DNA from 2 places in the Streptomyces sp. NPDC008001 genome. Region 1 is predicted to be linked to the other one. Evidence: riboswitches for the same ligand, from Rfam matches in the RefSeq annotation. Region 1 holds a riboswitch; the other holds the start of a gene.
The links. Region 1 has a riboswitch for glycine ahead of gcvT (glycine cleavage system aminomethyltransferase GcvT). Riboswitches for the same ligand answer to the same signal wherever they lie in the genome.

Region 1 (15,453 bases):
CCGACGAGTACCGCGACTGGGGCGCGGACCTGGGCATCAAGCCCCCGCCGGCCGCCGAGACCGCGACCGAGAAGGAGGTCCTGGAGGCCGAGATGAAGAAGCAGAAGTAGCGCCCCGCACGCGAGAGGCGCTCCTGCCCGGCAGCTGCCGGGCAGGAGCGCCTCTCGCGCTTCAGCGGTGTGTCAGCACTCGATGATGTTCACGGCGAGGCCGCCGCGCGCCGTCTCCTTGTACTTCACGCTCATGTCCGCGCCCGTCTCCTTCATGGTCTTGATGACCTTGTCGAGGGAGACGTGGTGCCGGCCGTCGCCGCGCAGGGCCATGCGGGCCGCGGTGACCGCCTTCGCGGCGGCCATGCCGTTGCGCTCGATGCACGGGATCTGGACCAGGCCGCCGACCGGGTCGCAGGTCAGGCCCAGGTTGTGCTCCATGCCGATCTCGGCCGCGTTCTCCACCTGCTCGGGGGAGCCGCCGAGGACCTCGGCGAGGCCGCCCGAGGCCATGGAGCAGGCGGAGCCGACCTCGCCCTGGCAGCCGACCTCGGCGCCGGAGATCGAGGCGTTCTCCTTGAAGAGCAGGCCGATCGCACCGGCGGCGAGCAGGAAGCGCACGATGCCGTCCTCGTCCGCGCCCGGCACGAAGTTCATGTAGTAGTGCAGGACGGCCGGGATGATGCCCGCGGCGCCGTTGGTGGGAGCGGTCACGACGCGGCCGCCCGCGGCGTTCTCCTCGTTGACGGCCATGGCGTAGATCGTGATCCACTCCATGGCGCGGGCCTGCGGGTCGCCCTCGGCGCGCAGCTGGCGGGCGGTGTTCGCGGCGCGGCGGCGGACCTTCAGGCCGCCCGGCAGGATGCCCTCGCGGGACATGCCGCGCGACACGCACGCCTGCATCACGCGCCAGATCTCCAGGAGGCCCTCGCGGATCTCCGTCTCCGTGCGCCAGGCCTTCTCGTTCTCCATCATCATCGCGGAGATCGACAGGCCGGACTCGCGGGACATGCGCAGCAGCTCGTCACCGGTGCGGAAGGGGTACTTCAGCACGGTGTCGTCGAGCTTGATGCGGTCCTCGCCGACCGCGTCCTCGTCCACGACGAAGCCGCCGCCGACCGAGTAGTAGGTCTTCTCCAGCAGGGGGGCGCCGGCCTCGTCGTAGGCGAAGAGGGTCATGCCGTTGGCGTGGTACGGCAGGGAGCGGCGGCGGTGCAGGATCAGCTGGCTCGACTCGTCGAAGTCGATCTCGTGGGCGCTGCCGATCTCCGCGCCGAGCAGCCGCAGCCGCTTCGACTCGCGGATCCGCTCGACCTCCGCGTCCGCCAGCTCGACGTCCACGGTGCGCGGCGAGTAGCCCTCCAGGCCGAGGAGGACGGCCTTGGGGGTGCCGTGGCCGTGGCCGGTGGCGCCGAGGGAGCCGAACAGCTCCGCGCGGACGGAGGCGGTGTGGGCCAGCAGGCCCTCGTTCTTCAGCCGTCGCGTGAACATCAGCGCGGCCCGCATGGGGCCGACCGTGTGGGAGCTGGACGGGCCTATGCCGATCGAGAAGAGATCGAAAACGGAGATGGCCACGGTGGCTGCTCCCTGTCTGCTTGGGGGTGGTACGGGGTGGTGCGAGGGCCGTGCTCGGGGGCGCACCCGCCGGTACGGGGGGCGCGCGTGGTGCGGGGCACCGGGCGCTCACTCTTCAGTGTGCCCGGTGCCCCGTACCGGCGGGTGAACCGGATGCCGATGTGTTACTTCAGGCCGGGGTACAGCGGGTGCTTGTCCGCCAGGGCCGTGACGCGGCCGCGCAGGGCCTCCGCGTCGTAGACCGGCTTCAGCGCCTCGGCGATGATGTCGGCAACCTCACGGAAGTCCTCCGCCTGGAAGCCCCGGGTGGCCAGCGCCGGCGTGCCGATCCGCAGACCCGAGGTGACCATCGGGGGCCGCGGGTCGTTCGGGATGGCGTTCCGGTTGACCGTGATCCCGACCTCGTGGAGGCGGTCCTCGGCCTGCTGGCCGTCCAGCTCGGAGTTGCGCAGGTCCACCAGCACCAGGTGCACGTCCGTGCCGCCGGAGAGGACGGAGACGCCCGCCTCGGCGACGTCGGCCTGCACCAGGCGCTCGGCCAGGATCTTCGCGCCCTCCAGCGTACGCTGCTGGCGCTCCTTGAACTCCTCGCTGGCCGCGACCTTGAAGGAGACGGCCTTCGCGGCGATCACGTGCTCCAGCGGACCACCCTGCTGACCGGGGAAGACAGCGGAGTTGATCTTCTTGGCCAGCTCGGCCGTGGAGAGGATCACACCGCCGCGCGGACCGCCGAGGGTCTTGTGCGTGGTGGTGGTCACGACGTGCGCGTGCGGCACCGGGGAGGGGTGCAGCCCGGCGGCGACGAGGCCCGCGAAGTGGGCCATGTCGACCATCAGGTACGCGCCGACCTCGTCGGCGATCCGGCGGAAGGCCGCGAAGTCCAGCTGGCGCGGGTACGCGGACCAGCCGGCGACGATCAGCTTCGGGCGGTGCTCCTTGGCGAGGCGCTCGACCTCCTCCATGTCGACCAGGTTGGTCTGCTCGTCGACGTGGTAGGCGACCACGTTGTAGAGCTTGCCGGAGAAGTTGATCTTCATGCCGTGGGTCAGGTGCCCGCCGTGGGCGAGGTTCAGACCCAGGATGGTGTCGCCCGGCTGGAGCAGGGCGAACATCGCGGCCGCGTTGGCCTGCGCACCGGAGTGCGGCTGGACGTTCGCGTGCTCGGCGCCGAAGAGCGCCTTGATCCGGTCGATGGCGATCTGCTCGACGACATCGACGTGCTCGCAGCCACCGTAGTAGCGGCGGCCGGGGTAGCCCTCGGCGTACTTGTTGGTGAGGACCGAGCCCTGGGCCTCCATGACCGCGACCGGAGCGAAGTTCTCCGAGGCGATCATCTCGAGGGTGGACTGCTGGCGGTGGAGTTCGGCGTCGACAGCGGCGGCGACGTCGGGGTCGAGCTCATGGAGGGAGCTGTTCAGAAGCGACATGAGTTCTTCCTGGACTTCCTGGGCGGAGGAGGAGGTGAGGGCGAGGTCAGCCTGCGGTGAAGGCGTCGTACTCGGCGGCGGAGAGGAGGTCCGCCGGCTCGTCCGTGATCTTCACCTTGAACAGCCAGCCGCCCTCGAAGGGGGCGGAGTTCACCAGCGCGGGGTCGTCCACGACGTCCTGGTTGGCCGCGGTGACCTCGCCGGTCACCGGGGAGAACAGGTCGCTGACCGACTTGGTCGACTCCAGCTCGCCGCAGGACTCGCCCGCGGTGACGGTGTCACCGACGGCCGGGAGCTGGGCGAAGACGACGTCACCGAGCGAGTTCGCGGCGAACTCGGTGATGCCGACCGTGGCCACGCCGTCCGCGTCGACGGCCGACAGCCACTCGTGCTCCTTGCTGTAGCGCAGCTGCTGGGGGTTGCTCATGGCTAGATTCTCCTGGATGCGCGTGAGTGCTTGTGCAACGGGTCTTGACAGAGGGAGATGAGAAGGGGCAGGGAAGCCCCCGGGCGAGCCACGGGGAAGATCAACGCTGCCGCTTGTAGAAGGGCAGGGCGACGACCTCGTACGGCTCGTGGCTGCCGCGGATGTCCACGGCCACGCCCTCGGTGCCGGGCGCGGCGTGCGCCGCGTCGACGTAGGCGATGGCGATCGGCTTGCCGAGCGTGGGGGAGGGGGCGCCGGAGGTGACCTCGCCGACGACCTCGCCGCCGGCCACCACCGCGAAGCCCGCGCGCGGCACGCGGCGGCCCTCGGCGATCAGCCCGACGAGCTTGCGCGGCGGCTGCGTCTCCGCGCGCTCGGCGGCCGCCTCCAGTGCGGCGCGGCCCACGAAGTCGCCTTCCTTCTCGAACTTCACGACCCGGCCCAGGCCCGCGTCGAACGGGGTGGTCGCGGTCGTCAGCTCGTGGCCGTACAGCGGCATGCCGGCCTCCAGGCGCAGCGTGTCGCGGCACGAGAGCCCGCAGGGGACCAGGCCCGCCTCCGCGCCGGCCTCGGTCAGCGCCTGCCACAGCTTCTCCGCGTCGGCCGGGGCGACGAACAGCTCGAAGCCGTCCTCGCCGGTGTAGCCGGTCCGGGCGATGAGGGCGGGCACGCCGGCGACGGTGCCCGGCAGGCCCGCGTAGTACTTCAGGCCGTCCAGGTCGGCGTCCGTGAGGGACTTCAGGATGCCGGGGGAGGCGGGGCCCTGGACGGCGAGGAGCGCGTACGCGTCGCGGTCGTCACGGACCTCCGCGTCGAAGCCCGCCGCGCGCTCGGTCAGCGCGTCGAGGACGGTCTGCGCGTTGGAGGCGTTGGCGACGACCATGTACTCGGCTTCGGCGAGGCGGTAGACGATCAGGTCGTCGAGGATGCCGCCGTCCTCACGGCAGATCATCGTGTACCGGGCGCGGCCGGTGGCGACGCTCCCTATGTTGCCCACCAGGGCGTAGTCCAGCAGGGCCGCGGCCTGCGGGCCGGTCACGGTGATCTCGCCCATGTGGGAGAGGTCGAAGAGGCCCGCGCGGGTGCGGACGGCGACGTGCTCGTCGCGCTCGCTGCCGTAGCGCAGGGGCATGTCCCAGCCGGCGAAGTCGGTCATGGTCGCGCCGAGCCCGCGGTGCAGGGCGTCGAGTGCGGTGCGGCGAGGGGTGTCGGTCATGGTGTGGGCTCCCGGACATGGCAGTGAGGACGTCCTCCCCATCTGTCATCGGAACCTGAGAGGTTCACCGGGAGCCGTCGCGACACGCGGGGCCCGGCTTGCACCTTGGGTGGAGCCGCACGCGGTGCGGCCCGCTTTTCAGATCTGCCTCGTCCGCGCGGTACGGGGCCTGAGAGATTCAAGGGAGGAACTTGCTCCTTCGGCGCCCAGCGCACACGGCGTGGCGTGCTGCTGGGACTCTCCCGCGCGGATTCGAGCGGCCGGTATGCAGTTGGATACGCAGTTGGCGCGCACATCATTGCACGTGCGGGCGCGATACGGACTGCCTGGCGCCCCTCGAATTCGATTACCTTGCCTTTACGTTCCGTGGGTAGGGGGCAGTGACGGGCGGTGACCGGGCCGGGGGAGGGGCACAACGCATGGGAACAGCGCCGACGGCGGGGACGACCGGGGCCGCGAGAGCGCACGGCGCGGCCGCGCCGGGGGGTGGTGCGGTGCGGGCCCGGGCCCGGGTGCTCGACCTGCGCGGCGGGGCGGGCCGGGGGGAGCTGCGGTTCCCCGCCGGTGACCTGCTGATCGTCTCCGGCCTGCCGGGGAGCGGGAAGTCCACGCTCATCCGGCGCGCGGTGCCCCCGCTGGACGCCCGCGAGGGGATCGTGTGGTGCGTCGACTCCCAGGACACCCGGGAGCGGCTGGAGCGGCGCACGCCCGGCTGGCTCCCCTACGGCGCCTACCGGCCGCTCGCCCGGCTCGCCCACTACGCGGCGCTGCGGCGCGCCCTGCGCTCCGGTGCGAGCACCGTCGTCCACGACTGCGGCCAGCGGGGGTGGGTCCGCCGCTGGGTCGCGCACGAGGCGCGGCGCCGGGGCGCCGGGGCCCACCTGCTGCTGCTCGACGTGCCCCCGCGCACGGCACTGGCCGGGCAGGCGGCGCGCGGGCGGGGCGTCTCGCCGTACGCGTTCGGGCGCCACCGGCGGGCGATGGCACGGCTGGTCGCGGAGGTCACGGCCCGCTCCGTCCCGGAGGGGATGGCGTCGGTGGTCGTGCTGGACCGGCGCGCGGCGGATGCGCTGGGCAGGATCGTGTTCGCGCAGGGGAGGAGCGGAGACTTCGCGTAGGGGAGGGGCGGAGACGCGAGCCCGGTGCGGTGCTTTCCGGGCGTTCCCCGGCGTCTCCGCAGTGCCCCTTACAGCGGCAGCCGGCTCGTGACGGGTGCGCCGCCGGGCGCCACGGGGAGCTTCGCCAGCAGCTCCTTCACGACGGTCAGGGCCTCCGTGATCGCCGCCTGGACGCCCGCCGCGTCCTTCTTCTCCGCCGCGTCGATCAGCTTCTGGATCGCCGCCGCCAGCTTCGCCAGCAGGTCCCTCACGTCGCCCGCGGGGTCGGCCGCCTGACGGCCCGTTCCGGGCGGGGCCTGCCGCACGGAGTCCGCGAGCCGCGCCGTCGACGAACGCACCCGCTGCTGCAGCTCCTTGAGCGCCGCCACGTCCGGCGTCCGGGACTGGGACTCCTTGCCGATCCGGGAGACCAGCGTGAGCGTCTCCCCCAGCGCACCGACCGCGTCGAGCTGCTGCTGGAGCGCGGCCGCCGGCGGTACCCGGCGGTCCGGGGCCACGACGACGGACATGTCGGGGTCCGGTGCGTTCACGGCCGCCAGGGAGGGGCCCGCGACGGCGACGGCGACGGAACCGCAGGCGGCGACGGCTATCGCCGACGCGGCGAACTTGGTGACACGCATGCTGGAGTTCCCTTCGGTCGGGCAGCTGTCCGACCACCCTGTGGCCGGTGGTGTCCCTGCGCAACACGGCGGACACGCAGGGTGGCGTGACAGGAGTGGGTGGCGGCCCGTCCGGACGGCCCTGACCTGGGACATCACCGGCGATTCCGCCCGCCGGCGGAGGTGTCCGGGGGTTCAGCCGTTAGGGTGCGGGTGCGGCCTTGTCGAGACGGTGGTTGGACGGCGTTGGACGAGTTGGACGAGATGAGCATCCCCGGGCAGTACGGCGGCTGGAGCCCGGCCGCCGGCAGCAGCACCCCCGGCGCCCCCGGCGCCGCCCCGCCCGCCTGGCCGGCCAATGAGCTCGAAGAGGCGCTCGCCGCCTCCGTGGGCGTGCCCGGCGCGGGCCCCCGCATCGTGGAGGCGCTCGGCCGCAGCCACGTCTGGATTCCGCTTCCGGCCGGCGGCGGCCCGGACAGCCCCGACCTCGACGTGCCCACGCTGGAGCTCGACGGCGCGGCCTTCGTGCCCGTCTTCAGCTCCGAGGGCGAGCTCCTGCGCGTCGCCGGCGAGCGGATGCCGTACGCCGTCGCCCCGGCCGTCGAGTTCGCCCGCGGCCTGCCCCCGCAGGTGGGCATCGTCGTCAACCCCGAGGGCTCCGTGGGCGCACCGCTGCCCCCGCCGGCCGTCGCCGAGCTGTGCCGGGCCGGCCGCACCGCCCTGGACGGCGACGCCACCGGCGGCCGGGTGCGGCTCTTTGAGCCCGACTGGCAGGACGAGCCCACCGCCTTCCTGGCCGCCGCGGGCCTGGAGTTCACCGCCGCCCGCGTCGTCCGGACCGCGCGCCGCGCCCTCGCCAGCATCGAGGGCGCCCCTCCCGCCCTGTTCATCGGTGCCGAACTGGACCTTCCGGACCCGGAGAGCCGCACCGCCGCCCTGGAGGCCCTCGGCCGCGCCCTCGGCTCCGTGCCCGTGCCCTGGCCCGTCCAGCTGGTCTTCCTGGACGTGGCGCGGGACCCGGTCGGTGACTGGATGCGGGAGCGGATCCGTCCGTTCTACGACCGCGACCTGTGACTCCGCCCCTGTCCGCCCCGGCGGGCTCGTAAGCTGGTCGGACGACCACGGGGGCGCGCCGGCGCCCGCCGGGTCGCAGCAGCAGTCAAGGCCGAGAGAAGAGGCGGACCCAGGTGAGCGCGGGCGCGGAGAGCGGCGTGGAGCAGATGCTGCGCCAAGTGGCGCCCGGGCGGTACGACGCGTACGAGGCGCTGCTGCGGTCGCTGGCCGAGGGCAGGGTCTGGATGCTGCTCTGGCACGGCCAGGCCGGTTCCCCCGACGCCCAGTACGGCAACATGGAGGTCGAAGGCCTCGGCTACGCCCCGTGCGTGACGTCCGCACAGGAGCTGGCCGCCAGCGGCTGGAACCGCGCCCACGAGGTGATCTCCGGTCGCGCCGTCGCCGAGGCCCTCTACCCCGGCCGCTGGGGCCTGTGGCTCAACCCGCACGCGCCCGGCGGTGGTGTCGGCATCCCCTGGCTCGACCTGCGCCGCATCGCCGGCGGCCTGGACCGGCTGCCGGCCGGGCCGCTGCGCCTGAGCGAGCCCGCGGTCGAGATCCCGCAGTTCTACGCCCTCCTCGGGCAGAACGCCCACCGCACCCCGGCGGTGCGCTCGCTGCGCCGCGCCTGGGTGCAGCCCGCGCTCGGCAGCGCGTATCTGGCGATCGGCCTGGACCTCTACGACACGTCGCCGGGGTCCGTGGAGTCCGTGCGGCTGATGATGCAGCAGTCGGTCGGCGCGGTGCCGGACGGCCTGCCGGTGTCCACGGTCGCGATGTCGGACGAGCACGATCCGGTCGCGATGTGGATGCGGGCCAACGGCCGCCCGTTCTACGACCGCGACGCCCACGGGGCGCCCGCGGCGCCTTCCGGTTACGGCTATCCGCCGCAGACCGGCGCCTACTGACGGCCCTCCCCGGCCCCTATCCGGCCGCCCTTGTCCGCATAACGGAACTCTTCTCCACACATCACGGTTGCGCATCCTTTGCCAACCGGGTCTGGCGGGTGATCGCGGGGGCGTTGAAGACTCCCGCCACAAGGACTCCCGGTCCTGCGTACGACCTGCTCCGCGTGCACTTCCTGCAACTTCTTGCACTTCACGCACCATCGCACCTGTGTCGCACCTGCACCGCACTTCTCACGCACCTTTCGCACCAGTGATGTGAACCAGCCGCAAGCGCGGCGGGCGTTGGGCCGGCCCGTGCCGGCCGAGAGGGGTCCACCAGACGATGACGGCACCACTGCACGACACGGACGCGGCGCAGACCGCGGCCGTCGATGTCGCCGCCGACGTCCCGGCCGGGGCGATCGAGGGCCGCTCCCCCTGGCGGATCGCCTGGATCCGACTGAAGCGCGACAAGTTCGCCCTGGCCGGCGGCGCCGTCGTGCTGCTGCTCATCCTCGTGGCGATCTTCGCCCCGCTGATCGTGAGCGCGCTGGGCCACCCGCCCAACGAGTTCCACGAGGACCAGATCGACCCCCTCTTCAGCACGCCCAAGGGCGACTGGGGCGGCATCAACTCGGACTTCCTCTTCGGCGTCGAGCCCACGAACGGGCGCGACGTCTTCAGCCGCATCGTCTACGGGGCCCGCGTCTCGCTCCTGGTGGCCTTCCTGTCGGCCGTCGTCGCGGTCTTCCTCGGCACGGTGTTCGGCATCGTCGCCGGCTTCTTCGGCGGCTGGGTCGACGCGGTGATCAGCCGGGTCATGGACCTCCTGCTGGCCTTCCCGCAGCTGCTGTTCATCATCGCGCTGGTCTCGGTGGTCCCCGACTCCCTCTGGGGGCTGACCGGTTCGGGCGTGCGCATGGGCGTGCTGATCGCGGTGATCGGCTTCTTCGGCTGGCCCTACATCGGGCGCATCGTGCGCGGCCAGACGCTCTCGCTCAGAGAGCGGGAGTACGTCGAGGCCGCGCGCAGCCTGGGGGCCGGCCGGGGCTACATCCTCTTCCGCGAGCTGCTGCCCAACCTGGTGGCGCCGATCACCGTCTACACCACGCTGATGATCCCCACGAACGTCCTCACCGAGGCCGCCCTCAGCTTCCTCGGTACCGGAGTCAAGCCCCCCACGGCATCGTGGGGCGAGATGCTCGCCAGAGCCGTCGACCACTACGAGGCGGACCCGATCTTCATGATCATTCCGGGTCTCGCCATCTTCGTCACCGTCCTCGCCTTCAACCTCTTCGGCGACGGTGTCCGGGACGCTCTGGACCCGAAGGGTTCGCGCTAGGCCCGCCCGGGGGCCCGTGCCCGCCGATCCGCTCGTGTCCCACCGCCCCTGTCGGTCCGTCAGGAGGCTCTGTCCGCAAACCCGCCGGCCCGTTCCCGGGCGGCGACGATCACGGAGGTCGCGACACCTTGAGAACACAGAGAACTTCGAGGCGGAGGCCCGCCGCGGGGGCGGCCCTCGTGGTCGCGGCCCTGGTCACGACGGCCGCCTGCGGCGGCGGTGGCGGCGGCAAGAGCGGCGGGGACGGCAAGGGCCCGGGCTTCGACGCCGCGGTCGACAAGATCGCCAGCGCGTCGGACAAGAAGGGCGGCGAGCTGAAGTTCATCGGCACGCAGGACGCCGACTCCTGGGACCCGCAGCGCGGTTACTACGGATTCATGTGGGACTTCGCCCGCTACTACACGCGCACGCTGGTCACTCCCAAGCCCGCGGCCGGTGCCGCGAGCTCCACGGTGGTGCCGGACATGGCCACCGACACCGGCAAGGTCTCGGACGACAAGAAGACCTACACCTTCACCCTCAGGGACGGGCTGACCTGGGAGGACGGGCAGCCGGTCACCACGCAGCAGATCAAGTACGGCATCGAGCGCACCTGGGCCACCGACAAGATCTCCGGCGGTCCCACCTGGCTGATGCAGGTCCTGGACCCCGACAAGACGTACAAGGGACCGTACAAGGACGAGAGCAAGGACAAGCTCGGGCTGAAGGCGATCGAGACGCCGGACGAGAAGACGATCGTCTTCAGACTCCCCAGGCCCAACGGCGACTTCCTGCAGATGCTCGCGCTGCCCGCCGCGGCCCCGGTCCGCCCGGACAAGGACACCGGCGAGCGGTACGGCCAGAAGCCGTTCTCCAACGGGCCGTACAAGTTCGTCTCCTACACCCCGAACAAGGGCCTCGAACTGGTCCGCAACGACCAGTGGAAGAAGGAGTCCGACCCGGTCCGCAAGGCCCTGCCGGACAAGATCTCGGTCGCCCTGATCACCAACGCCGACGACATGGACAACCGGCTGATCAAGGGCGACTACGACGTCGACCTGAACGCCACCGGGATGGGCTCGGCGGGCCGCCAGAAGGCCCTCAAGGAGCACAAGGGCAACATCGACAACCCGCAGACCGGCTTCATCCGGTACGCAGCCTTCCCGAAGACCGTCGCCCCGTTCGACAACGAGCACTGCCGCAAGGCCGTCATCTACGGCGCCGACCACACCTCGCTGCAGACCGCGCGCGGCGGCCCCCAGGCGGGCGGCGACCTCGGCATCAGCATGCTGCCGCCGGTCGTCAAGGGCTTCGACGCCGGCTACGACCCGTACAACATCAAGGCGGGCAAGCCCGACGTGGCCAAGGCCAAGGAGGAGCTGAAGGCCTGCGGCAAGCCGGAGGGCTTCAAGACGACGATCGCGGTGCGCAACAACAAGCCGCAGGAGGTCGCCTCCGCCGAGTCGCTGCAGGCGTCCATGAAGGCCATCGGCATCGACGCGCAGATCGACAAGTACGACGGCGCCCAGAACAGCGGCATCATCGGCTCGCCGAAGAACGTCAAGGCCAAGGGCTACGGCATCATCATCATGGGCTGGGGCTCCGACTTCCCCAGCGGCCAGGGCTTCCTCCAGCCCATCGTCGACGGCCGCTTCATCCAGCAGAGCGGCAACCAGAACTACCCCGAGCTCGACGACCCCGCCGTCAACAAGCTCATCGACGACGGCATCGCGGAGACCGACCCGGACAAGGCCGGGAAGATCTACCAGGAGGCCAACAAGAAGGTCATGGAGGGCGCCTGGTACCTGCCCTTCACCTACGAGAAGAACATCATCTGGCGCAGCTCCCGGCTGACCAACGTCTACACGGCCGACGCCTACAACGGCCGCTACGACTACGTCTCGCTGGGCGTCGTCAAGTGACAGACCGTCCGCTCCGCCGGCGCACCCGCCGCTAGGCCCGAAGGGCAGGTGAGGGCCGAGCGCGACGGCCGGGGACGCCCCCCTCTTCCCCAGGGGGGCGCCGCCGGACCGCCGCCGGGCCGACCGCAGTGTTCGCTTATATCGTCAGGCGGCTGTTCGCCGTCATCGTGATGCTGCTCGTGGTCATCCTGGTGACCTTCGGCATCTTCTTCGCGATCCCGAAGTTCACCGGGACCGACCCCGCGCTGATGTACGTCGGCAAGCAGGCGGACCCGGCGGCCATCGAGGGCATCCGGCAGAAGCTGGGGCTCGGCAAGCCGATCCTCGAACAGTTCTGGAACTTCGTCACGGGCCTCTTCGCCGGCCGGGACTACGTCAGCACCGGGGACTCCGTCCACTGCCCGGCGCCCTGCTTCGGCTACTCGTTCCGGCACGAGAGCCCCATCTGGCCCGAGCTGACGAGCCGGCTGCCCGTCACCCTCTCGCTCGCCGGCGGCGCCTGCGTGCTGTGGGTGACCGGCGGCGTCCTGACCGGCGTCGTCTCCGCCCTCAAGCGCGGCACCGTCTGGGACCGCACCGCCATGACCGTGGCGCTCAGCGGCGTCTCGCTGCCGATCTACTTCACGGCCCTGCTCTCGCTCGCCGTCTTCAAGTACAAGCTCGGCTGGGTCGGCGGCGAGTACACGTCCTTCGCGGACGACCCCGGGAGCTGGTTCGGCGGCCTGATCCTGCCCTGGGTCACCCTCGCCTTCCTCTACGCGGCGATGTACGCGCGGCTGACGCGCGCCACCATGCTGGAGGTGCTCGGCGAGGACTACATCCGCACCGCCCGCGCCAAGGGGCTCGCCGAACCCGTCGTCATCGGCAAGCACGCGATGCGCTCCACCATGACCCCGATCCTCACCGTGCTCGGCATGGACCTCGGGGCGCTGGTCGGCGGCGCCATCCTCACCGAGACGGCCTTCAGCCTGCCCGGCCTCGGCCAGGCCGCGGTGGCGGCGATCAACGAACGCGACCTGCCGATGATCCTCGGCGTCACGCTCATCACGGCCTCCGCCGTCGTCTTCGCCAACCTGGTCGTGGACCTCCTGTACGCAGTGATCGACCCCCGAGTGAGGCTCTCGTGACCACCGTCCCCGCCCAGGGCCCGGGGGACGCCCCCGCCGGCAAGGGCGTCCCCGCCGCAGGAAAGCGCGGCCGCACCGCCGTGGAGGCCGTGTCCGCGGGACCGCCCCCCACGGCCTTTCTCGAAGTGCGCGACCTGCGCATCCACTTCCCCACCGACGACGGCCTGGTCAAGTCCGTCGACGGGCTCTCCTTCCAGCTGGAGAAGGGCAGGACGCTCGGCATCGTCGGCGAGTCGGGCTCGGGGAAGTCGGTCACCTCGCTCGGCATCATGGGCCTGCACACCGTCGGCCAGTACGGGCGCGGCAAGGCCCGCATCTCCGGCGAGATCTGGCTCGACGGCAAGGAGCTGATGACCGCCGGGCCCGACGAGGTGCGGCGGCTGCGCGGCCGCGAGATGGCCATGATCTTCCAGGACCCGCTCTCCGCCATGCACCCGTACTTCACGATCGGCCACCAGATCACCGAGGCGTACCGGGTGCACCACCCCGGCGCCGGCAAGAAGACCGTCCTCAAGCGGGCCGTCGAACTGCTGGACCGCGTCGGCATCCCGCAGCCGGACCGCCGGGTCGACGACTATCCCCACCAGTTCTCCGGCGGCATGCGCCAGCGCGCCATGATCGCCATGGCGCTGGTCAACAACCCCGAGCTGCTCATCGCCGACGAGCCGACCACCGCCCTGGACGTGACCGTGCAGGCGCAGATCCTCGACCTCATCCGCGACCTGCAGAAGGAGTTCGGCTCGGCGGTCATCGTCATCACCCACGACCTGGGCGTCGTCGCCGAGCTGGCCGACGACATCCTGGTGATGTACGGGGGCCGCTGCGTGGAGCGCGGGCCCGCCGAGCAGGTCTTCTCCGAGCCCCAGCACCCGTACACCTGGGGCCTGCTCGGCTCCATGCCGCGCATCGACCGCGAGCAGACCGAGCGGCTGATCCCCGTCAAGGGCTCCCCGCCCAGCCTCATCAACGTGCCGTCCGGCTGCGCCTTCAGCCCGCGCTGCCCGTACGCCGACGTGCCCCCGGGCGGCATCACGCGCACGGAGCGGCCCGAGCTGCGCCTCGTCACGGGGGACGGGGCCGGGGCCGGCGGCCGGCACTGGTCCGCCTGCCACCTGCCCCAGGAGGAGCGGACCCGCATCTGGACCGAAGAGATCGCGCCCAAGCTGTGAAGGACCACGAGATGACGATTCCCGGGCAGCAGGCGCCGCCGTCCGACGGGCCCGAGGCCCTCCTCACGGTCGAGGGCCTGGTCAAGCACTTCCCGATCACCAAGGGGCTGCTGCGCCGGCAGGTCGGCGCCGTCCAGGCCGTGGACGGCCTCACCTTCGACGTCCGCACGGGGGAGACCCTGGGCGTGGTGGGGGAGTCCGGCTGCGGCAAGTCCACCATGGGGCGGCTGATCACCCGGCTGCTGGAGCCCACGGGCGGCCGGGTCGCGTTCCGGGGCAGGGACATCAGCCACCTCGGGGTGGCCGGCATGCGCCCCATGCGGCGCGACATCCAGATGATCTTCCAGGACCCGTACTCGTCGCTGAACCCCCGGCACACCGTCGGCACCATCGTCGGCGCGCCCTTCAAGCTGCAGGGCATCACGCCGGAGGGCGGGGTGAAGAAGGAGGTCCAGCGGCTGCTGGAGCTGGTGGGGCTCAACCCGGAGCACTACAACCGCTATCCGCACGAGTTCTCGGGCGGCCAGCGGCAGCGCATCGGCATCGCGCGGGCCCTCGCGCTCAAGCCGAAGCTCGTCGTCGCCGACGAGCCGGTCTCCGCGCTGGACGTGTCGATCCAGGCCCAGGTGGTCAACCTGCTCGACGACCTCCAGGACGAGCTGGGTCTCACGTACGTGATCATCGCGCACGACCTGTCGGTCATCCGCCACGTCTCGGACCGCATCGCCGTGATGTACCTCGGCAAGCTCGTGGAGCTCACCGACCGCACGTCGCTCTACACGAAGCCGATGCACCCGTACACCAAGGCGCTGCTCTCGGCGGTGCCGGTGCCCGACCCGAAGCGGCGCACCAAGCGGGAGCGGATCCTGCTCAAGGGCGACGTGCCCTCGCCGATCTCGCCGCCGCCCGGCTGCCGCTTCCACACCCGGTGCTGGAAGGCGACCGAGGTGTGCAAGGTGCAGGAGCCGCCGCTGGTGGCGCTCGAACCGGGGCACCAGGTGGCCTGCCACCACCCGGAGAACGCGCCGGAGCCGGCCGTGGCGGGGGCGACCGGAGGATGAGCGTCCGAAACGGTGTCCGGGCCGAGTAAGAATGTCTGGTGCTCACCGACCTGTTCAGTCCCTCCGTCCAGCATTCGCTGGACATCGCCGGGATCTTCGTCTTCGCGATCTCCGGCGCGCTGCTCGCCGTGCGGAAGAACTTCGACGTCTTCGGCATGGCGGTGCTGGCGGAGGTCACGGCGCTGGGCGGCGGGCTGATCCGGGACGTGATCATCGGAGCCGTGCCGCCCGCGGCCTTCACCGACCTCGGTTACTTCCTCACGCCGCTGCTCGCGACCGTGATCGTGTTCTTCCTGCACCCGGAGGTCGAGCGGATCACCAAGGCGGTGGGGGTCTTCGACGCCGCGGGCCTCGGGCTGTTCTGCGTCACGGGCACGGTCAAGGCGTACGGGCACGGGCTCGGTCTCGTCTTCGCGGCCACGCTGGGGCTGGCCACGGCGGTCGGCGGCGGCGTGCTGCGCGACATACTCGCCCACGAGGTGCCCTCGCTGCTGCGCTGGGACCGCGACCTGTACGCCGTGCCGGCCATGGTCGGCGCCGCACTGGCCGCGCTGCTGCTCC
Region 2 (15,453 bases), on a different contig from region 1:
CGTACGAGGCGCGGGTCTTCGGCATCCGCTCCGCGATGGCCACGGCCCAGGCCCGCAGGCTCTGCCCCAACGCCGCCTACCTCACCCCGCGGTTCACGCTCTACCGCGAGGTCAGCGAGGTGGTGATGGGCCTGCTCGGCGCGCTGTCCCCGCTGGTGGAGCCGCTCAGCCTCGACGAGGCGTTCGTGGACCTGGAGGCCGGCGGCGTCGAGCCCACCGCCGCGGCCGTCCGGGCGGTGGGCGAGCGCCTGCGGCGGGACATCCGCGCGGCGACGGGTCTCAGCGGCTCGGTGGGGCTCGCCGCCTCCAAGATGCTGGCGAAGATCGCCTCCGAGGAGGCCAAGCCCGACGGCCTGCTCCTCATCGAGCCCGGCACCGAGATGGGGCTGCTGTCGCCCATGTCCGTGCGCGTCATCCCGGGCGTCGGCCCCGCCACCGCCGAGACGCTGCGCCGGGCCGGCATCACGACCGTCGCCGAGACGGCGGAGGCGGGCGAGGCGGAGCTGGTGCGGCTGCTGGGCAAGGCCCACGGCGCGGGGCTGTACGCCCTGGCCACCGGGCACGACGACCGTCCGGTCGTCGCCGAGCGCGACGCCAAGTCCGTGTCCGTGGAGGACACCTTCGAGGAGGACCTCACCGACCGCACCCGGGTGCAGCTGGAGATCTCCCGGCTCGCCGACCGCTGCGTGCAGCGGCTGCGCGCGGCCGGCCGGTCGGGGCGCACCGTCGTCATCAAGGTGCGCAGCTACGACTTCTCCACGCTGACCCGCTCCGAGACCCTGCGCGGCCCGACGGACGATCCCGCGGTGGTCCGGGAGGCGGCGGCCCGGCTGATCGAGGGCGTCGACACCACGACGGGGGTCCGGCTGCTCGGCGTCGGGGTCAGCGGCCTCGCCGACTACACCCAGGAGGACCTCTTCGCGCAGGCCGCGAGCGAGGCGGCAGCTGCCGCGCAGGCGGTGGATGCGGGGGGCGCCGCGGCGGCTGAGGCGGGGCGGGGTTCCGGCACGGAGCCGGGGGAGGCTGCGGGCGCGGCGGAGCGGCCGCGGCGCTGGCTGCCGGGCCTGGACGTGTGCCACGCCGAGTACGGGGCGGGGTGGGTGCAGGGCAGCGGCGTCGGCCGGGTCACGGTGCGCTTCGAGACGCCCTGGTCCGAGCCGGGCCGGGTACGGACGTTCGCCGTCGACGACCCGGCACTGGAACCGGCCGAGCCGCTCCCGCTCGTGAGGACGGCCCTGCCGGGCGCCGCCCCGGACGGGACGGGAGGCGCCCCCGCCACCCCGGAGCCCCCCGGCCCGGCCTCCCCGAAGAGCGGCGCGGCGGCGTAGGCACCGACCGGTGGCCGCCGCCGGGGCCGGCCCGCAGTGGCCCCGGCGGCGGCTCCATCCCGTAGGGGAGATCCGTGCCCGGGATTGGGCTTCGGCCGTGAATCCGGTCCCTGCTGTGCGGTGGTCCCCGCGCGGAGGGCAGGTGACGGCTCCGGCCCGGGCCCTGTGACTGGCCCGGCCCGCACGGCCCCGGCCCGGGAGCGGCTCCAGCCCGTAGGGCAGGCCACGGCTCCCGCTCCCGCTCTGGAACCGGCACGGCCCCGCGGCGCCTGGCCTGCGAGCGGCCCCCCCCGTAGAGCGGATCCCCGCCCGGTATGCGGCTCCGGCCCGCCCGCACCGGAGCCCGTCCCTAGAGCAGGCCCCCGCCCGGGATCCGGTCCCGCCCCTGCATCCAGCCCGGACCCGTAGCCGATCCCGGCCCCGTAGCGGGACCAGGCCCGGGAGGCGATCCCGACCCCGATCCCGGGCCCGTGCCCGCCCCCGGCCCGCCATCCGCCCCCGGCCCCGCGGGCGGTCCCGCCGAACCCGGCCCCGGCCCCCCGGCCGCGGCCGGCCCCGTGCCGGGGATGGGGAGGCGGTAGTGGTGGTAGAGCTGGAGTTCCTGTTCGGGGGAGAGGTGGCGGCCGACGCCGAAGTCCGGGGCTTCCTTGATCAAGGCCCGGTCGTACGGGGTGCGCAGGCTTTCCCCGGTGATTTCGCTGGGTGCCAGGGGAACGAAGGCGTCCCGCCGGAAGAACCCGGTCCGTACCGCCGCCCACAGCGGTTCGCCCGTCGCGTCGTCGAGGTAGACCTCGTCCACCGTGCCGACCTTCGACCCGTCGCGGTCGAAGACCTTCCGGCCGATCAAGCTCCGGGGATCGATGTCGCTCTGCACGGTTTCCTCCCAGAATCGGCGCCTCTTCCCACCCAAAAACACAAAGCGGGAAGCGGCCACTCGGGAGATCCGCCGGTAAAGCCGCGCTGGTAGGCTGGCGAGTGGCCGCAGAATCCGTGCGGGAGAGTCCTCCGGAAGCCCCCAGCGGGGCGGAGCGGAGGCGCCGAAGGAGCAAATCCTCCCCGGAATCTCTCAGGCACCCGGTACCGCACGGACGAGGTCACTCTGGAAAGCAGGGCGGGCCCGGTCAGCCACAGCGCCGAAGCCCCTCCTCACCGACGGTGAAAGCCGGGCCGCGCCTGCCGCGGGCCGGTGAAGCTCTCAGGTTGAGATGACAGAGGGGGAGGCCGTCCGGGTACCCGCGCCGTGGTACCCCTCGCAGGTCGCAACGACCAGGAGGCCTCCGCAGATGACCGCTCACCGCATCTCCCTTTCCGACCTGGAGCGGGACACCCCGTTCGAGCGCCGCCACATAGGGCCCGACGCCGAGGCGCAGGCCAAGATGCTCGCCCAGGTCGGCTTCGGCTCGCTCGACGAACTCACCGCCGCCGCCGTGCCGGAAGTGATCAAGAGCGTGGGAGCCCTGGCCCTGCCCGAGGCCCGCAGCGAGGCCGAGGTGCTCGCCGAGCTGCGGACGCTCGCCGACCGCAACCAGGTCCTCGCCCCGATGATCGGCCTCGGCTACCACGGCACGTTCACCCCGCCCGTGATCCTGCGCAACGTCATGGAGAACCCCGCCTGGTACACGGCCTACACGCCCTACCAGCCCGAGATCTCCCAGGGCCGCCTCGAGGCCCTCCTCAACTTCCAGACGGTCGTGGCCGACCTCACCGGGCTGCCCACCTCCGGCGCCTCCCTCCTCGACGAGGGCACCGCAGCCGCCGAGGCCATGTCCCTGTCCCGCCGCGTCGGCAAGGTCAAGAACGGCGTCTTCCTCATCGACGCCGACACCCTCCCGCAGACCGTCGCGGTCATCGAGACCCGCGCCGAGCCGACCGGCGTCGAGGTCGTCGTCGCCGACCTCACCGCCGGCATCCCCGACGAGATCGCCGAGCGCGGCGTCTTCGGCGTCCTCCTGCAGTACCCCGGCGCCTCCGGTGCCGTACGCGACCTGCGCCCGGTCATCGGGCGCGCCCACGAGCTCGGCGCGATCGTCACCGTCGCCGCCGACCTGCTCGCCCTGACCCTGCTCACCCCGCCCGGCGAGCTCGGCGCGGACATCGCGGTCGGCACCACCCAGCGCTTCGGCGTTCCCATGGGCTTCGGCGGCCCGCACGCCGGATTCATGGCCGTGCGCGAGCAGTTCGCCCGCAGCCTCCCCGGCCGCCTCGTCGGCGTCTCCGTCGACGCCGACGGCAACAAGGCCTACCGCCTGGCCCTGCAGACCCGCGAGCAGCACATCCGCCGCGAGAAGGCCACCAGCAACATCTGCACCGCCCAGGTGCTCCTCGCCGTCATGGCCGGCATGTACGCCGTCTACCACGGCCCCGAGGGCCTGGCCGCGATCGCCCGCCGCACCCACCGCTACGCCGCGATCCTCGCCGCGGGCCTGGTGAAGGGCGGCGTCGAGCTCGTCCACGGCACCTACTTCGACACCCTGACCGCGCGCGTCCCCGGCCGGGCCGCCGAGGTCGTCGAGGCCGCCCGCGAGCGCGGCGTCAACCTGCGCCTGACCGACGCCGACCACGTCGGCATCGCCTGCGACGAGACCACCACCCGCGCCCACCTGGCCTCGGTCTGGGCGGCGTTCGGGGTGCAGGGAACCGCCGAGGACGTCGCGGCGCTCGACGCCGTGGCCGGCGAGGCGCTCCCCGAGGCCCTGCTGCGCACCGGTGACTACCTCACGCACCCGGTCTTCCACGAGCACCGCTCCGAGACGGCCATGCTGCGCTACCTGCGCCGCCTCGCCGACCGGGACTACGCCCTGGACCGCGGCATGATCCCGCTCGGCTCCTGCACCATGAAGCTCAACGCCACGACCGAGATGGAGCCGGTCACCTGGCCCGAGTTCGGCGCGCTGCACCCCTTCGCCCCCGTCGAGCAGGCCGAGGGCTACGTCACGCTGATCACCGAGCTGGAGGAGCGGCTCGCCGAGGTCACCGGCTACGACAAGGTCTCCATCCAGCCGAACGCAGGCTCCCAGGGCGAGCTCGCCGGTCTGCTGGCCGTGCGCGCCTACCACCGCGCCAACGGCGACGAGCAGCGCACCGTCTGCCTGATCCCGTCCTCCGCGCACGGCACCAACGCCGCGAGCGCCGTGATGGCCGGCATGAAGGTCGTCGTCGTCAAGACCGCGGACGACGGCGAGGTCGACATCCAGGACCTGCGCGCCAAGATCGAGCAGTACCGCGACGAGCTGGCCGTCCTGATGATCACCTACCCGTCGACGCACGGCGTCTTCGAGGAGCACGTCGCCGACATCTGCGCCGCCGTGCACGAGGCCGGCGGCCAGGTCTACGTGGACGGCGCCAACCTCAACGCCCTGGTGGGCCTGGCCCGGCCGGGCGAGTTCGGCGGCGACGTCTCGCACCTCAACCTGCACAAGACCTTCTGCATCCCGCACGGCGGCGGCGGTCCCGGCGTCGGCCCGGTGGCCGTCCGCGCGCACCTCGCCCCGTACCTCCCCAACCACCCGCTGCAGCCCACCGCCGGCCCGGAGACGGGCGTCGGCCCGATCTCGGCGGCGCCGTGGGGCTCGGCCGGCATCCTGCCGATCTCCTGGGCGTACGTCCGGCTGATGGGCGGCGAGGGCCTCAAGCGCGCCACCCAGGTCGCGGTGCTCGGCGCCAACTACATCGCCAAGCGCCTGGAGCCGCACTACCCCGTGCTCTACACCGGCCCGAACGGCCTGGTGGCGCACGAGTGCATCGTCGACCTGCGGCCGCTGACCAAGGCCACCGGCGTGAGCGTCGACGACGTCGCCAAGCGGCTCATCGACTACGGCTTCCACGCGCCGACGATGTCCTTCCCGGTGGCCGGCACGCTGATGATCGAGCCCACGGAGAGCGAGGACATCGCCGAGCTGGACCGTTTCTGCGAGGCGATGATCGCGATCCGTGCCGAGATCGAGAAGGTCGGCTCGGGGGAGTGGAGCAAGGACGACAACCCCCTGCGCAACGCCCCGCACACCGCCGCGTCCGTGACCGGCGCCTGGGAGCACGCGTACGGCCGTGAGGAGGCGGTCTTCCCCGCCGGGGTCTCCGCCGCCGACAAGTACTGGCCGCCGGTGCGGCGCGTCGACGGTGCGTACGGCGACCGCAATCTGGTGTGCTCCTGCCCGCCGCTGGAGGACTACGACGGCTGACCGGGAGGACGGGCCTCGCTCAAGGGGCCCGGACCAGGTCGGGGCCGGTTCGGCGATCTCGCCGGGCCGGCCCCTTTTGTGCGGGTGAGGTGCGGTGCTGCCTGTGTGCGCGTGCGTGTGCCGTGCTGTGCGTGGTGATGCGAGCTCAGGCGGCCGTCACCACATTCCCCGTGTCCAGTGGCCGGTGAGGTGCGATGACCCGGCCGTCCGGCAGCAGCTCACCGGTGTCCTCGAAGTGCAGGACCCCGTTGCACAGCAGGCTCCAGCCCTGCTCCGGGTGGTGCGCCACGAGGTGCGCGGCTTCCCGGTCGGCGGAGTCGGCTGAGGGGCACGTGGGCTGGTGCTGGCACATGGGAGGGATCTTTCGCTGCGATGTGGTGGCTGTCCTGCGGCTCGATTCGGTATTCATGCCGCCCCCCGTTGGCGAATCGGTTGGTCGATACCAGTGTTGCCCCACGGGCGAGATTCCGCAGGGATTTCCCGGCAGCGCTCCTCACTCGTTGGAGACGCGTCACCCATGCGGGCGGTTGCCCCCAACACGACTGTCCGGACGGATGGTTGTGCGTGGCCGGTATGGGCTAGGCCATGAGGATGAGCACACGTGTACGCCCCGCGGCGGTGGCCGCGGGGCGTACAGGGGAAGGGCCCGTGCAGAAGGGCGGGTGAGGCGTGGCGGGAAGGGTGGGGCCCCCGGGGCCGGTGACGGGGTCAGGCGGGGGTCTTGAGCAGCGGGGCGGGTGCCAGGCGGAGCGTGAGGACCGGCATCAACTCGCTGAACCGGTGCGGACGGTGCGCGGCGATGCCCGGCGGCGCCGGGGCGAGCGGCACCAGCAGGTCGCCGGGGCCGGGCAGTCCCGAGGCGGCGTCGGCGTTGACGTCGCCGTGCAGCCAGAGAGTGAGCATGTAGAGCTCGGGCACGGACAGCAGCCGGGGCTGGTACGGGGTCGCCAGGGCTTCCGCCTGCCGCAGCGCGCGTTCCGTGGAGGCGAGGTAGGGGCCCTCGCAGAAGTGCGCGAACGCCCAGCCGTCCGCCGTCCGCACCGTCTCGCCGGCGGCCACCACCCGCTCGGCGCCGCGGATCAGGAACCGCCAGCCGGTGAGCCGGCTGCGCGGTGCGCCTCCGCGGCCCGTCACCTGTTCCAGTACGTGGACGGGCAGCGGGAGTTCGGGGGTGAGCGGTCCTTGCGCGGCCTTCAGTGACGGGGTGCGGGCCTCGCGGACGGCGGAGGGGGATCCGAGGGCGCTCAGGACACTGCGCAGGGCGGGCGCAGGGGCAGGGGGGACATGCAGCGGCATGGTGGGTCGCCTCTCACTTCGGAGACACGTGGTGCGGGGCAGGGTGCGGACAGCGCTGTCGGCGTGCGGGGTCGGAGGGGGGCCGGGACCTCACCGACTGCCGGGGCCGTGCGCCTACTCTCCGCCTCGTCCCCGAAGTTTATACGACACGTGTTCACATGGTGTTTCGGCTAGCTGTCGCCGGTATTTCCGGCAAGGGGATATCAGGGCCCCGTCAGGGGGTGATTTCGGTGATTCTGCGCCTCCGCCGGGCGTGCTACCTCGCATTGTTCCCCGGGCAGGGTAGGCCGAATCTCGTCGGTGTTTATCACCAGCGCTATCGGCATTGCCAGGGGCCCCGGCATGCCCAGGGAATGTGCCACCGGATGCGTTGCCGAGAGCGTAGCGGGTATGCGGTGCCGCCGGGGCGTTATCGATCACATTGGCTGGGCATCATCGACCGTGACGCGAGCCGCCGGCGCCGCGGCGACCCACGTGAGAAGGGACCCTGCGATGGGGGATAAGGTCGTGGCCGGGGGCATCGACCTCGCCGACCGGCAGCGCCACCGCGCCAAGCTCCGGCAGTGCCTGGAAGCACTGGCGAGACTGCTGGAAGAGAAGCGCTTCGACCGCCCCAGGAATCTCATGGGCCTGGAGATCGAGCTGAATCTCGCGGGGACCGACGGGATGCCGAGCATGGTGAACGCCGAAGTGCTGGAACGTATCGCCAGCGGTGATTTCCAGACCGAACTCGGCCGTTTCAACCTGGAAGTGAACATTGTCCCGCACCGGCTCTCCGGGAGCGTCCTGGACCAGCTTGCCGAAGAGTTGCGCACCACGCTCTCCTATGCCGATCGCAAAGCCATGGAGGTCGATTCCGGGATCGTGATGATCGGTATTCTGCCGACCCTGGAGGACCATCATCTGGTCTCGGCGAACCTCTCCGCCGACGAGCGCTACGCGATGCTGAACGAGCAGGTCGTGGCCGCCCGGGGCGAGCACTTCGCGATCGACATCGAGGGCGTCGAGCGGCTGACCTGCACCGCCGAGTCCATCGCTCCCGAAGCCGCCTGCACCTCCGTGCAGTTGCATCTGCAGGTGACGCCCAGGCGGTTCGCCGCCGTATGGAATTCCGCGCAGGCCGTTGCGGCCGCGCAGATCGCCGTCGGGGCCAATTCGCCCTTCCTCTTCGGCCGGGAGGTGTGGCGCGAGTCCCGCCCGCCGTTGTTCGTGCAGTCCACCGACACCCGCCCGCCCGAGCTCATGGCCCAGGGCGTACGCCCGCGCACGTGGTTCGGGGAGCGCTGGATCGATTCCGCGTACGAGCTGTTCGAGGAGAACCTGCGTTTCTTCCCGCCGGTGCTGCCCATCTCCGCGGACGAGGACCCGGTGCGCGTCGTGGCGGAGGGCGGCGTGCCGAGGCTGCACGAGCTGACGCTGCACAACGGGACGGTCTACCGCTGGAACCGGCCCGTCTACGGGATAGCCGACGGCGTGCCCCACTTGCGGGTGGAGAACCGGGTGCTGCCCGCGGGCCCCACCGTCACCGACGTCATCGCCAACACCGCCTTCTACTACGGGCTGGTCAGGGCGCTCGCGGAGGAGCCGCGGCCGGTGTGGACCCGGCTGCCGTTCCCCGTCGCCGCGGAGAACTTCGACGCGGCCTGCCGGCACGGCATCGACGCCTGGCTGCGCTGGCCCAAGGCGGTCAAGGGGGGCGGCCGGGCCGCGGCCCTTGAGCGGGTGCCCGCCGTCCGGCTCGTGCAGGAGGAACTGCTGCCGCTCGCCGCGGCCGGGCTCGACGCCTGGGGCGTGGAGCCCTCGGACCGGGACCGCTACCTCGGGGTGATCGAGGGCCGCTGCCGCCGCCGCACCAACGGTGCGTCCTGGCAGGCCGCCACCTACCACCGGGCCCTGGAGAGCGGCCTGGACCGGCACAAGGCGCTGGCCGTCACCACCCGCCGCTACTGCGAGCTGATGCGCACGGGCGCACCGGTGCACACCTGGCCCGCCGGCCCCGGCGACTGACACGCTCCCCCTCACCCGTACCCCCTGCCCCGCGGGCTCCGGCGCGTCGGGCAAGCTGTGACGGCGGCCGCCGCATCGGGCGGCCCGGTACGGCGCCTCCGCTGGTGGGGCGGGCGGAAGGGGAGGCACAGGTGCGGCAGAACGCGCAGGGCGAGGACGGCATCCTGCCGGGCCTCCCGCCCGGTGCCCCGTCCGGACCGCTGCCCGGCGGCACCGCCCTGCGGCGCACGCTGCGCAGCGAGACGCTGCTCGTCCTCGCGCTGTCACTGGGGGCCAGCGCGGTCTCGTCGCTGATCAGCTTCGTCGGCGCGCTCACGCGGCCGGGCGGGCTCAAGCACCAGGCCGCCAACCTCAACGCCTCGCACGCGCCCGGCCGCCCCTGGCTCGACCTGTCCTGGCAGGTCTTCGGCATCGCGACCGCGCTGGTGCCGGTGTTCCTGGTGGCCCACCTGCTGCTGCGCGAGGGAACGCCGGGCCTGCGCGCCATCGGTCTCGACCGGGACCGCCCGGCGTCCGACCTCACGCGCGGGGCGGGCGTGGCGGCGGCCATCGGCGGCACCGGGCTGCTGTTCTACCTCGGCGTCCGGGCGGCGGGCTTCAACCTGACCGTGGTGCCGGAGTCGCTGCCCGACGTGTGGTGGAAGATCCCCGTCCTCGTCGCGTCCGCGGTGCAGAACGCGGTGCTGGAGGAGGTCGTGGTCGTCGGGTACCTGCTGCGCCGGCTGGGACAGCTGGGGTGGACGCCGGCGGCCGCACTCGCGGCGAGCGCGGCCCTGCGCGGCTCGTACCACCTCTACCAGGGCGTCGGCGGGCTCATCGGGAACATGGTGATGGGCGTCGTCTTCGTCCTGCTCTACCGGCGCTGGGGGCGGGTCGGGCCGCTGGTGGCCGCGCACGCGCTGATCGACGTCGTGGCGTTCGTCGGGTACGCGCTGCTGGCGGGCAAGGTGGGCTGGCTGCCGACGGCTTGACGTGATGGCTTTACCCGACGGTCCGGCCCGGCCGTCCGGCCCGGCCGTCCGGTCCGGCTGCCCGGTCCCGGCTCAGGCGAGCAGGTCCCCCTCGATGACGGTGACGGCCGAGCCGGTCAGCAGCGTACGGTCACCGCGCAGCCCGGTCCGTACCAGGCCGGTGCGGGCGGACGCCTGGAGCCCCGTCAGGTCGTCCCGGCCCAGCCGCCCCGACCAGAACGGGGCGAGCGCGGTGTGCGCGCTGCCGGTGACGGGGTCCTCGTCGATGCCGACGTTGGGGAAGAAGCAGCGCGAGACGTAGTCGTAGCCGCGGGCCGGGTCCTCGGCCGGGGCGGTGGCGATGATGCCCCGGCGGGAGTGCCTGCCGAGGGCCCGGACGTCGGGTGCCAGGTCCCGGACGGTCTTCTCGTCGGCCAGCTCGACCAGCAGGTCGCCGATGTGGGGGCCGGTGTCGTGGGCGCTCCGCACCTCGGCGCCCAGGGCCTCGGACACGCCGCCGGGGAGGGCGACCGGGGCGAGCGGCGCGGTCGGGAAGTCCAGGGTGATCGAGCCGTCGTCGTGCGCGGTGGCGGTGAGGACGCCGCAGCGCGCGGCGAAGCGGGCCGTGCCGGTCGCGGCGCCCGTGGTGTGCAGGACGTGCGCCGTGGCGAGGGTGGCGTGGCCGCACATGTCGACCTCGGTCAGGGGCGTGAACCAGCGGAGCGCCCAGTCGGCGTCCTGCGAGGCGCCGGTGAGGGGGCGGGCGAAGGCCGTTTCGGAGAGGTTCACCTCGGCGGCGATCTTCTGGAGCCGGTCGTCGCCGGGGAAGTCCCCGTCGAAGAGGACGACCCCGGCCGGGTTGCCGGCGAAGGGCCGGTCGGTGAAGGCGTCGACGATTCGAATGCGCATGGCCGGACGCTACGACGCCGAAGGACCGGCAGGCCAGGGCCAATACGAGAAAGTGGCCCGGCGGGTCGCCGCCGGGCCCGGGCCCGGGCGCGGCGCGCGGCGGTGGCGGGGTGTTCCCGCGTTTCCGGCGGGAACACCCCCTGAGGACGATGACGTGCCCGTCCTCCTCAAGGAGGAGGAAACCGCCGTGCGTACCCAACCCCCGTGGGATGCGCGAATGCTTCCCTGCGGGGATGACCGGGCGGCCGGTGGCTGATGGGGTGGGAGGGTGCAAAGCCGCATAGGAGACAAGGGGGCGACGGGCGTCGTCCGAGAAGGCCTGTTCAGCGCCGAGCTGGCGGCCGCGGTCACGGGCGCCCGCCGGCGTGCCGTGCGGGACGGTGACCGGCAGGCCGACACCGCCCACCTGCTCCACACCCTGATGGAGGCGGACCCCGCCGTGTGCCGCGCGGTGGACGGGCAGGGCGAGGGCCAGTCGGTACGGCTGCTCGGCTATCTCGTCCAGCGCACCATCGGCTACGGGCTGCGCTGGAGCGGCACCGTCGAGGACTCCGGCTCGCTGCCCGTCCTCCTCGCATGCCGGGCGCCCGGCTGGTCGCCCGCCGCGGCCGCCGCCCTGGAGGGCGCGTTCGCGCGGGCCCGCGCGCGGGGCGCCGACCGGGCGGAAGGGACGGATCTGCTGGCGATGCTCGCCCGGGACCGCCGCTGCCGCGCGGCCGAGGTCATGCGCCGGGCGGGCACGGACACCGGCCTGCTTGCGGCGGACCTCGACCTGATGAGCCGTGACCTGCCATGACGTCATGTGCCGTGGCATCCCCCTGTCCGTTTCCCTGATCATTACGTCATGAGCTTGGAGGGGTGACGGTCATGTCATCGGCTGGCATGATGTGCCGATGCAAGCCTCTCAAGGGAGAAGCGCGGGCCTGGGTTTCGCCCTGGTCTCCGCGCTCGCGTTCGGTGGTTCCGGCGTCGCGGCCAAGCCGCTGATCCAGGTGGGACTCGACCCGCTGCACGTGGTGTGGCTACGGGTGGCCGGCGCGGCCCTGGTCCTGCTGCCGGTCGCCTGGCGGCACCGCGCCCTCGTCACCCGCCGCCCCGCCCTCCTCGCCGGTTTCGGCCTGCTGGCCGTCGCGGGCGTCCAGGCCTGCTACTTCGCGGCGATATCCCGGATCCCGGTCGGCGTCGCGCTGCTCGTCGAATACCTCGGGCCGGCGCTCCTGCTGGGCTGGGTGCGCTTCGTGCAGCGCCGGCCGGTGAGCCGCGCCGCGGCCGTGGGCGTGGTGCTCGCCGTCGCCGGGCTCGCCTGCGTGGTCGAGGTGTGGTCGGGCATGAGCTTCGACGCGGTGGGGCTGCTGCTGGCCCTCGGCGCCGCGTGCTGCCAGGTCGGCTACTTCGTGCTGTCCGACCACGGAAGCGACGGCGAGGAGCCCGCCGACCCCTTCGGCGTCATCGCCTACGGGCTCCTTGTCGGCGCCCTCGTCCTCACCGCCGTCGCCCGGCCCTGGGACATGGACTGGTCCGTGCTCACCGGGAGCGCGGGGATGAACGGTACGGACGTGCCCGCCGTGCTGCTCCTCGGCTGGATCGTGCTGATCGCCACCGTGGCCGCGTACCTCACCGGCGTGCTCGCCGTGCGCTCGCTGTCGCCGCAGGTCGCGGGCGTGGTCGCGTGCCTGGAGGCGGTGATCGCGACGGTGCTGGCCTGGGTGCTGCTGGGCGAGCACCTGTCCTTGCCCCAGCTCCTCGGCGGCGCCCTGGTGCTGGTGGGCGCCTTCATCGCCCAGTCCTCCACGCCGAAGAAGGCCGTGGCGGCTCCGGTGGCCCGGGGTGGCGAAGCGGCGGCGGGGGCCGGGGCGGGCGGGGCCGCGGGCGCGACCCCCGATGCGCGTCGAAGCCCGCTCAGAGAGCGGTGACGTACGCCGGTACGGGCGTGCCCGGCGCGAGGTGCCGATCGGGTATGGGCGTGCCGTACGCGGGGGCCACGGGCACGATGCCGCTCCAGTGGGGGAGGGCGAGGTCCTCGGGCTCGTCGTTCACGCCGCCGGCGCGGATCTTGGCCGACACCTCGGCGAGGTCGAGGCGGAGCACGGCCGTGGCGGCGAGCTCCTTGGCGGAGGCCGGGCGGCAGTCCGCCGAGCGGCCCGGCGTGGCCTGCTCGACCAGGGCGTCGAGGGCCGCGCGCTTCTCGGCCTCCCCGGTCACCTGGCGGGCGGAGCCGTGCACCACGACCGAGCGGTAGTTCAGGGAGTGGTGGAAGGCGGAGCGCGCCAGGACGAGGCCGTCGACGTGGGTGACGGTCACGCAGACGGGCATGCCCGCGTCTCCCGCCCCGCCCGCGGCGCGCAGCGGGCGCGAACCCGTCGAGCCGTGCACGTAGAGCCGGTCGCCGACGCGCCCGTAGAGCGTGGGCAGGACGACCGGCGCCCCGTCGCGCACGAAGCCGAGGTGGCAGACGTATCCCGCGTCGAGGATCGCGTGCACGACCTCGCGGTAGTACGACGCGCGCTCGCGGGCGCGGGTCGGCGTCGTCCGTTCGGTCTGCTCGTACGCGGCGGGCGGCGAAACCGTCATTGCCAACTCCATTGCACTAGTGCATAATCTTCTTTGTGCTAGGAGAGTATCGGATCGAAGGTCGCCGCGCAGCAGAGATTTCCGCGAGCGTGGAGCACGCCGTGGGCGCGGGCAAGCTGGCTCCCGGCGAACTGCTCCCGCCCATGAGGGAGCTGGCGGTCGAGCTGGGGGTCAATCCCAATACGGTCGCGGCCGCCTATCGCACGCTGCGCGAGCGCGGGGTGATCGAGACGGCCGGCCGCCGGGGGAGCCGTGTGCGCCACCGCCCGGCCAGCACGGCCCGCGAGCTGCTCCACGTCGAGGTCCCCGAGGGCGTCCGGGACGTCTCGGCGGGCAATCCCGACCCCGCCCTGCTGCCCCCGCTCGGCGAGGCGCTCGCCGTTGCCGCCGCCCGCGCCGCCGAGGCCCCCGCGCTGTACGGGGCGCCCGCTGTCGACACCGAGCTGGAGCGGCTCGCCAGGGCCGCCTTCACGGCGGACGGTGTCCCGGACGGGCCGCTCGCCGTCACCTCCGGCGCGCTCGACGCCATCGAGCGGGTGCTCGCCGTGCACATGCGGCCGGGTGACGCCGTCGCGGTCGAGGATCCGGGCTGGGGCAGCGTCCTCGACCTCGTCCCGGCCCTCGGGCTGCGGCCCGTTCCCGTGCCCGTCGACGACGACGGCCCGCTGCCGGGTGCGGCGGACCGGGCGCTGCAGCAGGGCGCCCGGGCCCTGATCGTCACCGCTCGCGCGCAGAACCCCACGGGTGCGGTGGTGGGCGCGGCCCGAGCGCAGGAGCTGCGCGCCGTGCTCGCGGGCCATCCGCAGGCACTGCTGATCGAGGACGACCACGGCCACGGCATAGTCGACCTGCCCTTGAACACCCTCACGGGGTGCACCGATCACTGGGTCGTCGTGCGCTCGGTAGCCAAGGCCTACGGGCCCGACCTGCGCCTCGCCGTGCTCGCGGGCGATGCCGTCACGGTGGACCGGGTGCGCGGCCGGCAGCGTCTCGGGCCCGGCTGGGTCAGCCACATCCTGCAGGACGCCGTCGTGCAGCTGTGGCGCAGCGGCGCGGTGGATGCGGTGAAGGTGGCCGCCGCGTACGGGCGGCGCCGCGATCCGCTCGTCCGGGCCCTGCGCGAGCGGGGCATCGAGGCGCACGGCCGCAGCGGCATGAACGTCTGGCTCCCCGTGCCCGACGAGACGGCGGCGGTGGCGCGGCTGCTCCACGCGGGCTGGGCGGTCGCGCCGGGGGCCCGGTTCCGGCTCTCGTCGCCCCCCGGCGTGCGGCTGACCGTCTCGGCCCTGGCGGCGGGCGAAACGGAACGGGTCGCGGACGCCTTGGCGGCCGCGACCCGTCCTACGGCAGCGGGGCGTTACGACTGACGGGCCTTCACCGCGGTGCCGGCCGCGGGAGAGCCGGTCGTGTTCGCCTTCACCGCGGGGGAGATGGTGTCCTTCCGGCCCCGCCCGCTTCCGGTCCGGCTCTGGGTGAGGGCGGCTCCGGCCAGCACGATCAGCGCCCCGACGGGGGTGTTCCAGCTGAGCTGCTCGCCCAGGAAGGCCACGCCGGTGATGGTCGAGACGACCGGGACGAGGTAGGTGATCATGGTCGCCGTCGTGGGCCCGACCTCGGCGACGAGCCCGTACTGGACGAGGAAGGCCAGGCCCGTGCCCAGCGCCCCGAGGGCGAAGATTGCCAGCAGCGGCACGGCGGGGAAGGAGGTGGGCACCGGGGCGACCAGCGGGGCCACGACCGCAAGCTGGACCGTGCCCAGCAGCAGCTGCGCGCCGGACTTCGACAGGTTCGAGTCGCCGGTGTCGGCCAGCGTGCGCCGCACGTAGATCCAGCCGACCGCGTAGCTGGCCGCCGCGACGAGGGCCATGGCGGTACCGGCCGCGTCCTGTCCAGAGAAGCCCTGCCAGACCCCGAGCACGGTCAGCACCCCGGCGAAGCCGATGGCCAGGCCCGCGAACCGGCGCCGCGTCGGCCGGTCCTCGGAGAGGGCCACGAGCGAGAGGACCATGCCCCACAGCGGGGTCGTGGCGTTGCAGATGCCGGCGAGCGTCGAGGGAATGCGCAGCTCGGCGTAGGCGAAGAGGGTGAAGGGCAGGGCGTTGAGGAGGAAGGCGGCGACGGCCAGGTGGCCCCAGGTGCGGGCGGCGCGCGGCAGCCGCTCCCGCTTCACGGCCAGCGTCGCGGCGAGCACCGCCGTGCCGAAGAACATGCGGC

Region 2: another riboswitch for glycine. It lies ahead of gcvP (aminomethyl-transferring glycine dehydrogenase); the one in region 1 lies ahead of gcvT (glycine cleavage system aminomethyltransferase GcvT).

What each region holds. Positions count from the first base shown of each region.
Region 1 covers NZ_JBIBIZ010000004.1:311,306-326,758, forward strand. The annotation lists gene ACFZCD_RS12985 (hypothetical protein) at 1-110, shown strand, start outside; gene ACFZCD_RS12990 (L-serine ammonia-lyase) at 183-1,565, opposite strand; gene glyA (serine hydroxymethyltransferase) at 1,730-2,992, opposite strand; gene gcvH (glycine cleavage system protein GcvH) at 3,039-3,419, opposite strand; gene gcvT (glycine cleavage system aminomethyltransferase GcvT) at 3,520-4,635, opposite strand; glycine riboswitch at 4,784-4,890, opposite strand; gene ACFZCD_RS13010 (AAA family ATPase) at 5,055-5,753, shown strand; gene ACFZCD_RS13015 (hypothetical protein) at 5,822-6,373, opposite strand; gene ACFZCD_RS13020 (enhanced serine sensitivity protein SseB) at 6,617-7,426, shown strand; gene ACFZCD_RS13025 (enhanced serine sensitivity protein SseB C-terminal domain-containing protein) at 7,573-8,313, shown strand; gene ACFZCD_RS13030 (ABC transporter permease) at 8,636-9,634, shown strand; gene ACFZCD_RS13035 (ABC transporter substrate-binding protein) at 9,763-11,535, shown strand; gene ACFZCD_RS13040 (ABC transporter permease) at 11,664-12,662, shown strand; gene ACFZCD_RS13045 (ABC transporter ATP-binding protein) at 12,743-13,831, shown strand; gene ACFZCD_RS13050 (ABC transporter ATP-binding protein) at 13,843-14,892, shown strand; gene ACFZCD_RS13055 (trimeric intracellular cation channel family protein) at 14,931-15,453, shown strand, end outside.
Region 2 covers NZ_JBIBIZ010000001.1:9,417-24,869, forward strand. The annotation lists gene ACFZCD_RS00055 (DNA polymerase IV) at 1-1,328, shown strand, start outside; partial or broken gene ACFZCD_RS00060 (PRC-barrel domain-containing protein) at 1,831-2,202, opposite strand; glycine riboswitch at 2,312-2,421, shown strand; gene gcvP (aminomethyl-transferring glycine dehydrogenase) at 2,612-5,506, shown strand; gene ACFZCD_RS00070 (DUF5999 family protein) at 5,652-5,858, opposite strand; gene ACFZCD_RS00075 (hypothetical protein) at 6,215-6,802, opposite strand; gene ACFZCD_RS00080 (glutamate--cysteine ligase) at 7,295-8,809, shown strand; gene ACFZCD_RS00085 (CPBP family intramembrane glutamic endopeptidase) at 8,974-9,780, shown strand; gene ACFZCD_RS00090 (PhzF family phenazine biosynthesis protein) at 9,853-10,668, opposite strand; gene ACFZCD_RS00095 (peptidase) at 10,937-11,464, shown strand; gene ACFZCD_RS00100 (DMT family transporter) at 11,562-12,581, shown strand; gene ACFZCD_RS00105 (pyridoxamine 5'-phosphate oxidase family protein) at 12,568-13,239, opposite strand; gene ACFZCD_RS00110 (aminotransferase class I/II-fold pyridoxal phosphate-dependent enzyme) at 13,275-14,606, shown strand; gene ACFZCD_RS00115 (DMT family transporter) at 14,597-15,453, opposite strand, start outside.